4 regions of the Hafnia alvei genome follow, and region 4 is predicted to be linked to each of the others. Evidence: predicted binding sites of a transcription regulator. Region 4 holds the regulator's gene; each other region holds the start of a gene.
What was found. Region 4 encodes CRP, which controls carbon source genes, mostly activating them, when cyclic AMP is high. Its sites were predicted from a motif close to ATGTGANNNNNNTCACAT; they were not measured.
Positions count from the first base shown of each region.

Region 1: a site for CRP is predicted at 1,525-1,542, ahead of AB3Y96_RS11830 (arabinose ABC transporter substrate-binding protein). Genes of this name have one in related genera too.
Region 2: a site for CRP is predicted at 1,705-1,722, ahead of psiE (phosphate-starvation-inducible protein PsiE). Genes of this name have one in related genera too.
Region 3: a site for CRP is predicted at 1,577-1,594, ahead of ompW (outer membrane protein OmpW). Genes of this name have one in related genera too.

Region 1 covers NZ_OZ061315.1:2,470,911-2,474,132, reverse strand. Annotated here, with positions in the region: gene AB3Y96_RS11835 (ribulokinase) at 1-1,411, opposite strand, end outside; gene AB3Y96_RS11830 (arabinose ABC transporter substrate-binding protein) at 1,809-2,789, shown strand; gene araG (L-arabinose ABC transporter ATP-binding protein AraG) at 2,883-3,222, shown strand, end outside.
Region 2 covers NZ_OZ061315.1:349,937-353,158, forward strand. Annotated here, with positions in the region: gene dinD (DNA damage-inducible protein D) at 1-157, opposite strand, end outside; gene AB3Y96_RS01595 (dicarboxylate/amino acid:cation symporter) at 264-1,511, opposite strand; gene psiE (phosphate-starvation-inducible protein PsiE) at 1,752-2,159, shown strand; gene malG (maltose ABC transporter permease MalG) at 2,265-3,155, opposite strand; gene malF (maltose ABC transporter permease MalF) at 3,172-3,222, opposite strand, start outside.
Region 3 covers NZ_OZ061315.1:2,611,107-2,614,328, forward strand. Annotated here, with positions in the region: gene trpA (tryptophan synthase subunit alpha) at 1-82, shown strand, start outside; gene AB3Y96_RS12500 (BON domain-containing protein) at 293-607, shown strand; gene ompW (outer membrane protein OmpW) at 793-1,431, opposite strand; gene AB3Y96_RS12510 (YkgJ family cysteine cluster protein) at 1,746-2,141, shown strand; gene AB3Y96_RS12515 (YciC family protein) at 2,260-3,012, shown strand; gene AB3Y96_RS12520 (SulP family inorganic anion transporter) at 3,083-3,222, opposite strand, start outside.
Region 4 covers NZ_OZ061315.1:4,451,860-4,455,081, forward strand. Annotated here, with positions in the region: gene AB3Y96_RS20755 (LysR substrate-binding domain-containing protein) at 1-581, shown strand, start outside; gene AB3Y96_RS20760 (OsmC family protein) at 585-992, opposite strand; gene crp (cAMP-activated global transcriptional regulator CRP) at 1,323-1,955, shown strand; gene AB3Y96_RS20770 (YccS/YhfK family putative transporter) at 1,999-3,222, shown strand, end outside.

The DNA.
Region 1 (3,222 bases), 2.0 Mb from region 4:
TCACCGGTGATTTACGCGCGATCCCTCCGAGCGTCAGGACGTTTTCCACCGGCACGCCCTGATGTTCAAAGCACTCCATGATGGCGCGTGCGCCAAAAGCCGTTGCGGCAATAAACCCGCCGAATAGGGCTGGTGCATCGGTTCCTAAATTAAGATCGGCGATCACGCCTTTCAGACGCTGATTAGCAAAAGGCGTGCGGCGGCCGTTGAACCAGTCCAAAACCACAGGAAGGTGATTAAGATGGGGGGCTTTGGCCCACTCTTCGGTGAGAGCCGGTAATAAGTTTTTGATGGTGCTTTCTAACAGTGGGGCCAGCTCGGGGTGCTGTTTGGCGATTTGATGCAGCGGCCACGTTAATAAACGGCTGAACCAAGCGTACATATCGCCAAACGCCGACTGGCCGGCCTCTAACCCGACATAGCCTGGGATCACGCTGCCATCGACCTGCCCGCAAATTCCGGCAATGGTGCGATCGCCGATTAACTGTTGATCGGCAATCAAAATGTCGCAGGTTGATGTACCAATCACTTTCACCAGCGTATACGGCTGCGCACCCGCGCCAACGGCACCCATATGGCAGTCAAATGCGCCGCCGGAAAGGACTACATCGGTTGAGAGGCCTAAGCGCTGTGCCCATTCATCGCTTAATTTCCCCACCGGAAGATCTGCGGTGTAGGTTTCACTAAACAGAGGCTGTTGAAGTTTTTCGCCAAGACAGGGATCGAGCGCTTCAAGAAATTCGCGTGGAGCAACGCCTCCCCATGAGGGATGCCAAAGGGCTTTGTGTCCGGTGCTGCAACGTCCACGTTTTAACTGATGCGGCTGCTGTTTACCGCACAACAGCGCAGGTACCCAGTCACATAACTCAATCCAAGATGCTGCTGATTGACATACCGCGCGATCTTGACGGCTGATATGTAGGATTTTCGCCCAAAACCACTCCGACGAGTACACGCCGCCGATATAACGCGTGTAGTCAGGGAACGTGCCGCTGCGGCATAGCTGGTTGATCTCCTCGGCTTCTTCGATAGCGGTATGATCTTTCCACAATACAAACATCGCGTTGGGGTTATTGGCAAACTCCGGCAGTAACGCGAGCACATCGCCGTCATCATTAATCGGTGCTGGCGTCGAGCCGGTAGAATCGACGCCAATCCCGACCACCGCAGCGTGTTGTTCCGCACTCATCCTTGCTACCACGGCTTTTATCGCCTGTTCGAGCGATTCAATGTAGTCGAGCGGATGGTGGCGAAATTGGTTGGCGGGCGCATCGCAAAATAGTCCTTCTTTCCAGCGTGGATAGTAGACGACCTCGGTATCTAACTCTTGCCCGGTCACACAATCTACGGCGAGCGAACGCACTGAGTCACTACCAAAATCCAGCCCGATTGCAATGGGGTTCACGCGCATTCCCTATCTCCTGTTATATAGATTTCACTGCTAACTAACATAGGAAATAGAGCCCCTTTAGTGTGAGGAGGGCTTAGCTGCAAGTATGTATTTTTCAGCTATGGCATGCATTTGTGTGAGCAGTATCAAAAGTTTTGATTGTTATTGAATTGCTAAATATATGCACATAATGGCTGTATTTTTCTGGTGTGATTTTGCTCTCTATTTGTTCTTTAATTAGCCGCTACAACTTAGCCCGTCTTATATAACGACCTTACATTGCAGTGTGATACCCCATCATTTGGCATCTACTGCGCTAAACCCCCTAAATTCGTACACCTAGCTTTGCGTTGTTAAACAGCATGGTCTGTATGACAAATCTGCTACATAAGAATGACGAAATTGGAGAGTTAGAAATATGCATAAATTCACTAAGGCTTTGGCTGCCATTGGACTGGCTGCCGTTATGTCACAATCGGCTATAGCCGAGAACATGAAACTCGGTTTTTTGGTTAAGCAACCGGAAGAACCTTGGTTCCAAACTGAATGGGCATTTGCCGATAAAGCTGGAAAAGATTTGGGATTCGACGTGATTAAAATTGCCGTTCCTGACGGCGAGAAAACGTTAAATGCCATTGATAGCCTTGCCGCAAGCGGCGCCAAAGGTTTTGTTATTTGTACGCCGGACCCAAAACTTGGCCCTGCGATTATCGCCAAGGCGCGTAGCTACGATTTAAAAGTCATCGCGGTCGACGATCAGTTTGTCAATGCCAAAGGTAAACCGATGGAAAATGTGCCATTGGTGATGATGGCGGCCAGTGAAATTGGCGCGCGCCAAGGGCAAGAGCTGTGGAAAGAGATGAACAAGCGCGGCTGGAAAGTGGACGAAACTGGGGTGATGGCGATTACCGCGGATGAACTGGATACCGCGCGCCGCCGTACCACTGGCTCAATGGATGCCTTAAAAGCAGCCGGTTTCCCAGAAAAGCAAATCTACAAAGTACCGACCAAGTCGAATGATATTCCCGGCGCGTTTGACGCGGCTAACTCCATGTTAGTGCAGTATCCGAAAGTTAAAAACTGGCTGATCGTGGGCATGAATGACAACACCGTGCTTGGCGGCGTGCGCGCAACGGAAGGCCAAGGGTTTAAAGCCGATAACGTGATTGGTATTGGTATCAACGGCGTGGATGCGGTTAGCGAACTTTCAAAAGCTAACCCAACGGGCTTCTACGGTTCTCTATTACCAAGCCCCGATATCCACGGCTACAAAAGCATCCAGATGCTGAATGATTGGGTGACGAAAGACGTTGAGCCCGCCAAGTTCACGGCGGTGACAGATGTGGTGCTGATTACGCGTGACAATTTTAAAGAAGAGTTGAAAAAGAAAGGGTTATAGCCGCCTTCGTTTAAATGAGAAACGGATCTCGCATTGAGTGGCGAGATCCTATCAATTCACGACTTTAGCCGCAGGCTGGTAAGGAGAGAGTTTATGACCTCCAACGTACCCTATTTGGAATTCCGCCATATCGGGAAAACATTTCCCGGGGTGAAGGCGCTGGATGACATCAGTTTTCGCTGCCAAGCGGGTCAAATCCATGCCCTGATGGGCGAAAACGGCGCGGGCAAATCGACGTTGCTGAAAATTCTCAGCGGCAGCTATACGCCGACGCAGGGTGAAATTTTGCTTAAAGGTGAGCCGGTTCAATTCAATAAAACGACCGATGCGCTGGATGCTGGTGTGGCCATTATTTATCAAGAGCTGCATTTGGTGCCTGAGATGACGGTGGCTGAAAACATTTATCTGGGCCAGTTACCGGCCAAAAAAGGCT
Region 2 (3,222 bases), 4.1 Mb from region 4:
ATCTGATGATGGCGGTTTGGAAGTTTTCCCAACGAGCGTAGCCAAGATGAGGTTGGAGATCGCGTGCGAACCAAAACTCAATACCATCAGAATCGGTGCGTTGTGCGAGTGAATCGAAATGCTGTTGTAACATCTGAAGTTTTTTATCTAATGCCATGGAAAATCCCTCTAAAAAAGTAACGTCCAAAGACGGGCGTTATCCCTTGTTCAGAGGGGGACTTCCACGGTGTTTCGCTAGCTTTGCGAAGCGTATCGCAGGGTATTTAACCTTGCATACAGGCTTTGCGCTTCAACCAATCCTTGCCTTCCACAAATCGTGTAACCATCATGGCGCAGACGGTATTCCCTGTGGAGTTCAGCAACGTGGCAGGAACGTCGATGATGGTGCTGATAATCATGATGGTACCGACCAGTTCAGGTGAGAAACCTAATACTGAGCAAATCATCAATTCACCGGTCATTCCGCCGCTTGGAATCGCGCCCATGACTGCACCGACCAAGAATGCGACGCTGATGATGGCAGCGATATTCATCGGATCGCTCATATCTTTATGGAATAACGTAAACAGAAATACGATTTTAATGATGCCGCCGATTACCGAGCCATCTTTATGCGTGTTGGCACCCAAAGGGATGACGGTTTCAGCGATATCATGGGGGACGCCCATTTTTTTAGTCGCAATCAGGTTTGCTGGAATACAGGCCGCGCTGGATGAGGTAGCGACAGCGGTAATCGCTGGCGTCAGTACGTTAGACCAAAAGACTTTAACGCCCAGTTTTCCACCTGCAACAAACGCATACAGCGTGTTTGCGCCGAAGAAGTAGATCACAGTCAGGATGAGATAGAGCAGGAAAGCATTCAGATAGCCATTGATAATCTGTGGCCCTAAATGACCGACGGTAGCGGCAAAGTAGCAGCCTAAGCCAACCGGTGCGGCATACATGATGATTTTCACCATGCGAAGAATAACGACGGTACCTGAGGTCAGAAAGTTGGCGATCGGCTGACCTTTTTCCCCCGACATCGAGGTTGCTAATCCTAACAACACGGAGAACACGATGAGTGGCAGCAGGCTAGATTTGGTAAACAGCTGCAGGAAATCAGGAACGGTAAAGGTATTTACGATGATTTCGCCGAGGCTTTTGCCGTGTGAATCAGGTGCAGGTGGTAAATGTGCAATCAGCGTACTGACGTCAACGTTTTGGAATGGGTTGTAAATCTGGGTGCCGATGAAGGCGATAACCGCGGCAATGAGCGCGGTGCTCAGGAATACGGCAAAAACCGTTCCCATAATTTTACCCAGACGCGCCATCTGTTTCATTTCTGCAATAGAAGACGAAATGCTGAGAAACACCAGCGGCACAATGACGACAAACATTAGATTAAGGAAAAGATCCCCGATCGGCTGCACAATTGCGGCCTTTTCTCCGAAAACGATACCGGATAGCCCACCGAGGATAATCCCTAGCAGTAAGCAAATAGTAAAACCATAATGACGTAGTATTTTCATATTGTTTTATTTCTCAATCGTTAGAACACCCTGGCATAAGCTGCGGTAATCATTCGCGATAAGGCGAAAGTTGGCCGGACGACATAGTAAAACGATTAGCAAAAAAATGTCGCGAAATGTGAGGGCCGTTAAGTTTCTGTCTGAGGATATGCAGATTTATTTTGGTTTGGGGATAGACGACAAAATAGCCATTTTGTTAACTTGATCACATAAAATGATTAACGGCACAGAGGAACATCGATGCCAGGAACCAAACAAGCGAGCGCTATCGCGAAGATTTTGCAGTGGATTTTGAATGCTGGCCTATTAATGCTGGCCGTGATTTTAGTGGTGTTTCTGGCGAAAGAAACCTTCACGCTGGGGACGGTGCTGTTCAACGCCAGCGAAACCGCATCTTCTTATCTGCTCATTGAAGGGATTGTTATTTACTTCCTTTACTTCGAGTTTATTGCGCTAATCGTGAAGTATTTCCAGTCGGGATATCACTTTCCCTTACGTTATTTTATCTACATCGGTATAACCGCAATCATTCGTTTGATTATTGTCGACCACAAAAACCCGGCCGATACGCTGATTTATTCGGCGGCCATTTTGGTTCTTGTGGTGGCACTATTTTTAGCGAATACAGAAAAGCTCAAGCGAGAATAAGGCGAAAAGAAAAGGCGGCCAATAGGCCGCCAAAGTCGTTATAGCTAAAGCGATAACGGGATCGAATAACTGCAATGGCACAACAAAGACACAGGTTTTAACGCATTACCCTTTCACACCGCCGGACGTGAGTCCGCCCACCAGCCAGCGCTGAGCCAGCAAGAATACAGCCGTAATTGGAATTGCAGACAGCACCGCCGCAGCGGCAAAGTCACCCCACAGATAGTTTTGCGGATTAAGGTATTGCTGCATGCCGACGGCCAACGTATAGCTATTCACATCGCGCAAAAGCAGAGACGCCACCGGCACTTCGGTAATCGCGGCAATAAATGACAAGATGAAGACCACCGCTAAAATAGGCACTGACAACGGTAAAAGTACCAAGCGGAAAGCCTGCCAAGGCGTAGCGCCATCGAGAGCTGCGGCCTCTTCTAACGAGTTATCGATCGTTTCGAAATAGCCTTTAATTGTCCAAACATGCAACGCAATTCCGCCCATGTAAGCGAAAATCACGCCGCCGTGGGTATTAAGACCAAGGAATGGCGCATACTGGCCGATACGATCAAAGAGTGCATACAGCGCCACTAGCGACAGCACTGCCGGGAACATTTGAAATATCAACATGCCTTTCAGCAACGAGCTTTTGCCTTTGAATTTCATGCGAGCGAAGGCATAAGCGCAGGTGGTGGAAAGTGTCACGATGCCTATCGCCGTGACCACGGCAATTTTAATCGAGTTCCACAGCCATAAAAGGACTGGGAACGGTGGCGGAGTGACGCTGCCATCTGCGTTAGTCACGGTCATACCTAACGCCAATTGCCAGTGTTCCCAAGAGATATTCTCAGGAATGAGGCTTCCAGTTGCAAAGTTGCCAGAGCGCAGCGAGATAGCGATGACCATCAGCAGTGGAAACATGATGGTGCAGATAAAGGCTAGCAGCATCAGATGTGTAAATAGCAGGCGTAAACGCTGGGATTTCGGTTGAACCATAGCCATGTTGTGGTCCCTCTCCTTAGTCGAAATTCATTTTGCTGGCTTTCAGATTCAGTATCGCCAGTGCACC
Region 3 (3,222 bases), 1.8 Mb from region 4:
GAAGAATCAGCACCAGCCCGATGTGATGCTGAAAAAATTACATGATTTCGTCAGTGGAATGAAAGCCGCGACTCGGCGTTAAGATAGCCGTATATAAACGCCGTATAGAAACATAGCCTCAACAACCGTGCCGTATTCGTACCGCACGGTTTTTTTGTATTAGTAACGCTTACATATTGATAAGCCTGTTTTTTAAAAATGGATTATAGTAATTACGGATGACATGACGGCTAATCATTGGATTAGGTATTAAATCGGTCATTCTCACTATAAACAGCAAGGAGAGACATTGATGAAATGGGTTAAAGCGATTACCACTTTTTGCGCAGCGGCGATTTTTTCCGTTGCGTTGGCTGGCTGTGCGCCAACGGCCAAACAGGAAGGCACCGGCGGTTATATTGATGATACCGTTATTACAACTAAGGTGAAGTCTGCGCTATTGGCGGAGAAATCTCTCAAATCAACCGAAATCAGCGTTGAAACCTTCAAAGGCCGCGTTCAGCTGAGCGGTTTCGTTTCTTCTTCTGCTGACGCCAACCGTGCGGTTTCTGTCGCCAAAACGGTGAAAGGCGTTCGCGTTGTTGAAAACGATATGCGGGTTAAGTAACCGTTTTCGCGATCAATAAAGGCGCTTAACGCGCCTTTTTATTGTCTGTAACTTTTGTCTGCTATCTGCGTCTGTAAAACTGACCGTTTTATTGACCCTGCTATACCCGTGATACTTCAAGCTGCCTACCCGTTGATTGCCCCCGTTCAAGTCGCTTGAAATATCTTGGGTATATACGCTTCTCGTTAGAAGCGATAGCCAACGGCAAACATAAATACAAATGGGTCGATGTGTGTATCGATGCTTTGCTTTTGGTTATTTCCATCTCTGAACTTGATGGTTGTATCAATATCCATGTACCACAGTGATGCGTTTATCATCCAGTCTTTATCAACCAAATAGTCCAAGCCCACCTGACCTGCTGCGCCCCAGGAATTATCCACGCTCAGATCGTGTAAACCTAAACTTTTGCCCGTGTTATTAAACTTCGCATCGTAGAAATTGGTGTAGTTAATACCTACACCGACATAAGGACGCAGCTTGTCTTCGGCCTTACCGAAATACCACTGAGCCATCAACGTCGGTGGCAATTGACGCGTCGACGCGATGTCACCCGTCGCCTGCAATCCCACCTTATGCTGGAACGGCGTTGCACCCAGCAATTCAACACCAATGTTATCCGTGATTAAGTAGCTGAACGTTAATCCTAACTGGGTATCGTTATCGATCTTAAATCCGCCCAGTCCCATCACGTTATCACTGCTTTCCGTTGGACGTACCGTCGCGGTACCGGCACGAACAATAATATCACCCGCCTGATGAGCCATAGCGAAAGATGGTGCCAGCGTTGCTGCCACACATAGCGCAAGTGTAATTTTTTTCATCATCCCTTCCCTTTATATGGTTATCACTGCGTGCGGAAATATAACCAAAAAGGATGATGCGTGATCTAACACAGATCACATCAACGACATTGTTTTTCACAAAATGACATATATTAAACATGCATTAATTATATGATTTTACGTAAATTGATATGGATCAATTTTAACGAGTTATAAACATATCTCACGCATCTCAGCTAAGTTGATTGACGTAAAATTAACCTCGGGGTAGTTTTTCTGTTCCGATTGTTTTGGTTCGAAACCATAAGGAGTGGTGGGAAATCAAGATGAGTGACATGCCAACAATTCCAGCGATCTCACAGCATAATCCCTGCATCTCATGTGGTGCATGCTGCGGTTATTTCCGAGTGTCATTTTATTGGGCCGAAGCGGATGATGCCGGAGGCCTTGTACCGGCTTCGCTGACCGAACAGGTCAGCCCTTATATGCGCTGTATGCAGGGCACCAATACTAAAAAACCGCGCTGTGTGAACTTGCGCGGTGAAATTGGCCAACACGTCATGTGTTCTATGTATGAGAGCCGGCCCTCACCCTGCCGAGAATTTTCTCAATCCTGGGAGTTTGGAGAACGTAACGAAGCCTGCGAACGCGCCCGCGCCCGCGCCGCCTATGGGCTTGCCCCTCTGCCCTCAGCAAACGCCGAAGAAATCGCCAGTAAAATAGCGACGGGGTGCCACTTCCCCGGTTAACAGGGTACAATCGGCGCACATTGATTATTCTAAATCCCCTAATAATCTAAGACGGCTCCGATCCTGTAGCCGTTTTCTGTGAATTAGGGCGTCGTTGCAAATGCCAAGGAGCGCCTGCATGCCAATCACGGCCCGTACATTGTACCGTGACAGTTTTAACTTTTTCCGTCATCAGATAAGCACGCTGTGCCTGTTAGCGCTATTAACCGCATTTATTTCAGTGATCCTGAATCAGGCATTCACGCCGGGCGCAGACGATCTGAGTATTTTAGCCGGTGCCGACGGCACGCTAACGTCAGGTATGGGACTGCAAGAAATGGTGCAGCAGATGACACCAGAGCAACAAATGGTGCTGCTGAAAGTATCCGCTGCGGCCAGTTTCTCCGCGCTAATTGGTAATGTGCTGCTGCTTGGCGGCATGTTGGCGTTAATTCCATTGGTCTCCCAAGGACAGCGTCTTAGCGCACTGCGTGCGATTGGTACCTCTGCACCGATGCTGCCACGTCTGTTACTGTTAATGTTCCTGTGTACGCTAATGGTTCAGCTTGGTATTACCGCCTTTATCGTGCCGGGTATCGTATTGGCCGTTGGGCTGGCGTTAGCGCCGATGATTATGTCCGAAGAAAAAGTCGGCGTAATCAGAGCGATTCGCAGTAGCTTCCGCTTATCGTTCGCCAATGTGCGTTTAATTAGCCCAGCCATCATGCTATGGCTGGCGGCGAAACTGGCGCTGCTGCTGTTGGTTGGCGTGCTCTCTGCGCTGCACCCAACCGTGGGTATGGTGATTATGGGCGCGCTGAGCAATCTGGTTTCCGCCATGCTGATTATCTATCTGTCTCGTCTTTATATGCTGGTGAGACAACCCGCTTAATCAATAACTGCTTAATCAATAACTGATAGCAAAATGGGAGCCACTGGCTCCCATTTTTTATGATGATGGTTTAGGGTTCTATTGGCGGTTGATATGGCATCCTCTTATCTTCAAGCGCCAGCACCTTAGTTTCGCTTGGCGGCGATGGTTCGCAGTTAACGCATTCGCTACTCTGAATAAACTTCAGCGCTAAATAGAGATCGGAAACAA
Region 4 (3,222 bases):
CCCAAGCGGCTGATACCTTTAAGTGTCAGTTTCCACAGGCCAACATACATGCCAAAGAGGCTCAGCTCTCGACGCTTCTACCGGCTTTACGTGAAGGCAAATTAGATTTCGCCATCGGCACATTAACCGCTGAAACGACGCCAATGGATCTCGTACGTGAGCCGCTGTTTGAATCGCCCTTTTGCATTATCGCCCACCGAGACAACCCATTTGCTCAGGCAAAATCGTTAGAAGAGTTGAAGCACGCAAAATGGTTGATACCCGAAACTGATATGGGCTACTACCAACAGCTAGAATTAGCGATGGGGAATTTTTACCTCCAGCTTAGCCAATCACCGATCCGAACCGACTCCGTGGTTTGCGCATTAAGCATGGTACAACAGGCACAATACCTTACCATCGTGGCTCGGGCGATGCGGGCGCCACTGGGGCTAGAGAATACACTCTGTTCATTGCCTATCGACGATCTACCCACCGCTCAGTATTGCGTGTTCTATTCACGAAAATCGCCGCTAACCTTAACAGCACGGCGATTCTTGGATTTATTGCGTTGGGAATGCCAGAACTATGCTTGGGAGTAGTCGTTACTCAACCACGATAGCCTCAAAGCTGTGGGTAATATTCACCGCTTGGCCTAACATCAGCGCTACCGAGCAATACTTTTCAGCAGATAATGCAACCGCACGTTCAACGGCTTTATCGGTCAGCCCTTTGCCGGTGACGATAAAATGCAGATTAATGTGAGTAAACAAACGAGGAGCTTCTTCGCGGCGCTCAGAGGTTAATTTCACTTCACAGTCGCGCACGTCCATTCGCCCTTTCTGCAAAATAGACACCACGTCAATCGCACTGCATCCGCCCGCAGACATGAGCACCATTTCCATTGGGCTTGGTGCTTTATCGCCAGCGTTTCCATCCATAAGGATCTGGTGTCCTGAAGCAGATTCACCCAGAAAAGTCATCCCTTCAACCCATTTCACTCGTGCCTGCATGTTTATCACCCCTTTGGTTAAATTTTGGCATCAGACTACGCTTTCTATGAAAAACAGGCAATCCGAGGCCTCACTTCTTGATGCTGAAGCGAGACAACACAAGACACCTGCACAAAGCTGTGCTACAAACTATGCCGAAATGGATCTTTATGGATTGAAACGGGTATAGATCAATAACTATAGGAAATAATTACCTTAGCCTATTACTCTATATCTCGATTATGAAGTGCTATAACAAGTTAATAAGCAAAGCCCCGTGCCACGATAAGCACACTGTCAGGATCAGTATCCCGATATTAGGGCAGCGATAACAACAGAGGATAATAGCGAATGGTTCTCGGCAAACCGCAAACAGACCCGACTCTTGAATGGTTCTTGTCTCATTGCCATATCCACAAGTATCCGTCCAAAAGTACCCTGATCCACCAAGGTGAAAAGGCTGAAACCCTGTACTACATCGTTAAGGGCTCCGTTGCTGTATTGATTAAAGATGAAGAAGGCAAAGAAATGATCCTTTCTTATCTGAATCAGGGCGATTTCATTGGTGAACTAGGCTTATTTGAGGAAGGGCAAGAACGTAGCGCCTGGGTTCGTGCAAAAACCGCCTGTGAAGTGGCTGAAATTTCTTACAAGAAATTCCGCCAGCTCATTCAGGTCAATCCAGATATTCTGATGCGCCTGTCTGCTCAGATGGCTAGCCGTTTACAGGTTACCTCTGAAAAAGTCGGCAACCTTGCGTTCTTGGACGTAACCGGTCGTATCGCTCAGACCCTGCTTAATCTGGCCAAACAGCCGGATGCCATGACTCATCCAGATGGTATGCAGATCAAGATCACTCGTCAGGAAATCGGCCAGATCGTTGGCTGTTCCCGTGAAACCGTTGGTCGTATTCTGAAGATGCTGGAAGATCAAAACCTGATCTCCGCACACGGAAAAACCATCGTCGTTTACGGCACTCGCTGATAAATGATGCCCGTGTAGCCTTGCTGCACGGGTTTCTTTAGCTATGTGGCGGCGGTTCATCTACCACCCGGAAGTCAACTACGCACTGCGTCAAACGCTGGTGCTGTGTCTTCCTGTGCTATTCGGCCTGTTGATAGGTAATCTACAACTCGGGCTGATGTTCTCTTTAGTTCCCGCCTGCTGCAATATCGCTGGGCTCGATACACCTCATAAACGCTTTATCAAACGATTAGTCGTTGGCGGCAGCTTATTTGCCTTCAGCAGTTTTCTGCTACAGCAATGCTTACTCTGGCAAATTCCCCTACCGTTGATCATGCTCGGTTTAGCCTTGTTACTGGGCGTTAACGGTGAGATTAGCCCACTTCACGCGCGGCTCATGCCTGCTGCGCTGGTTGCCTCTATTTTTACCCTGAGTATGGCTGGAAGCGTGCCTATCTGGCACGGGCCACTGCTGTATATTGTCGGCACGATTTGGTATGGCGCCTTCACTTGGTTTTGGTTCCTGTTGTGGAAAGGGCAACCGATCCGCGAAAACCTAAGCCAGCTATACATCCAGCTTGGCGACTACATGGAAGCCAAATACAGCCTACTAACTCAGCATATCGATCCTGAAACCGCGCTGCCTCCGTTGCTGCAACGCCAGCAAAAAGTGATGGATCTCATTACCCAGATCTATCAACAAATGCACATGCTGTCATTGGTGCACAACCCAGAATACAAACGCCTGCTGCGCTATTTTCAGGTCGCGCTAGACTTACAAGAACACATCACCGTTAGCCTGTCTCAGCCTGATGAAGTACAAAAGCTGGTAGAAAAAAGCCAAGCCGAAGCGATAATACGCCGCAATGCTCAGGTCATTACAGAACGGCTCAAAACGGTTGCCGACGATATTCTGTACCACCGCTATCCTCAGCACTTCTCGATGGATATTGAACTATCAGCGCTCGAAAAGCTGGCCAATCAGCATCCAGATAACCCCGTTGGCAAATTCTGTTACTACCATTTTAGCCGCGTGGCTCGCCTGCTAGAACGCCAACGCCCATTATATCAACGCAATCTGATGTCCACCCAGCAGCGGCTTCCTTTCTGGCCTGCGCTGCGTGCTTATCTTTCGTTAAAATCAGTAGCGCTGCGCAACGCCGCCCGTTTAGGCATAACGCTGGCGGCAGGTAGTAGCCTCGGCATGTTATTCCATCTGCCAAAGCCCTATTGGGTTTTACTGACGATCATGCTGGTGATCCAAAATGGCTATAACGCGACGCGAGTC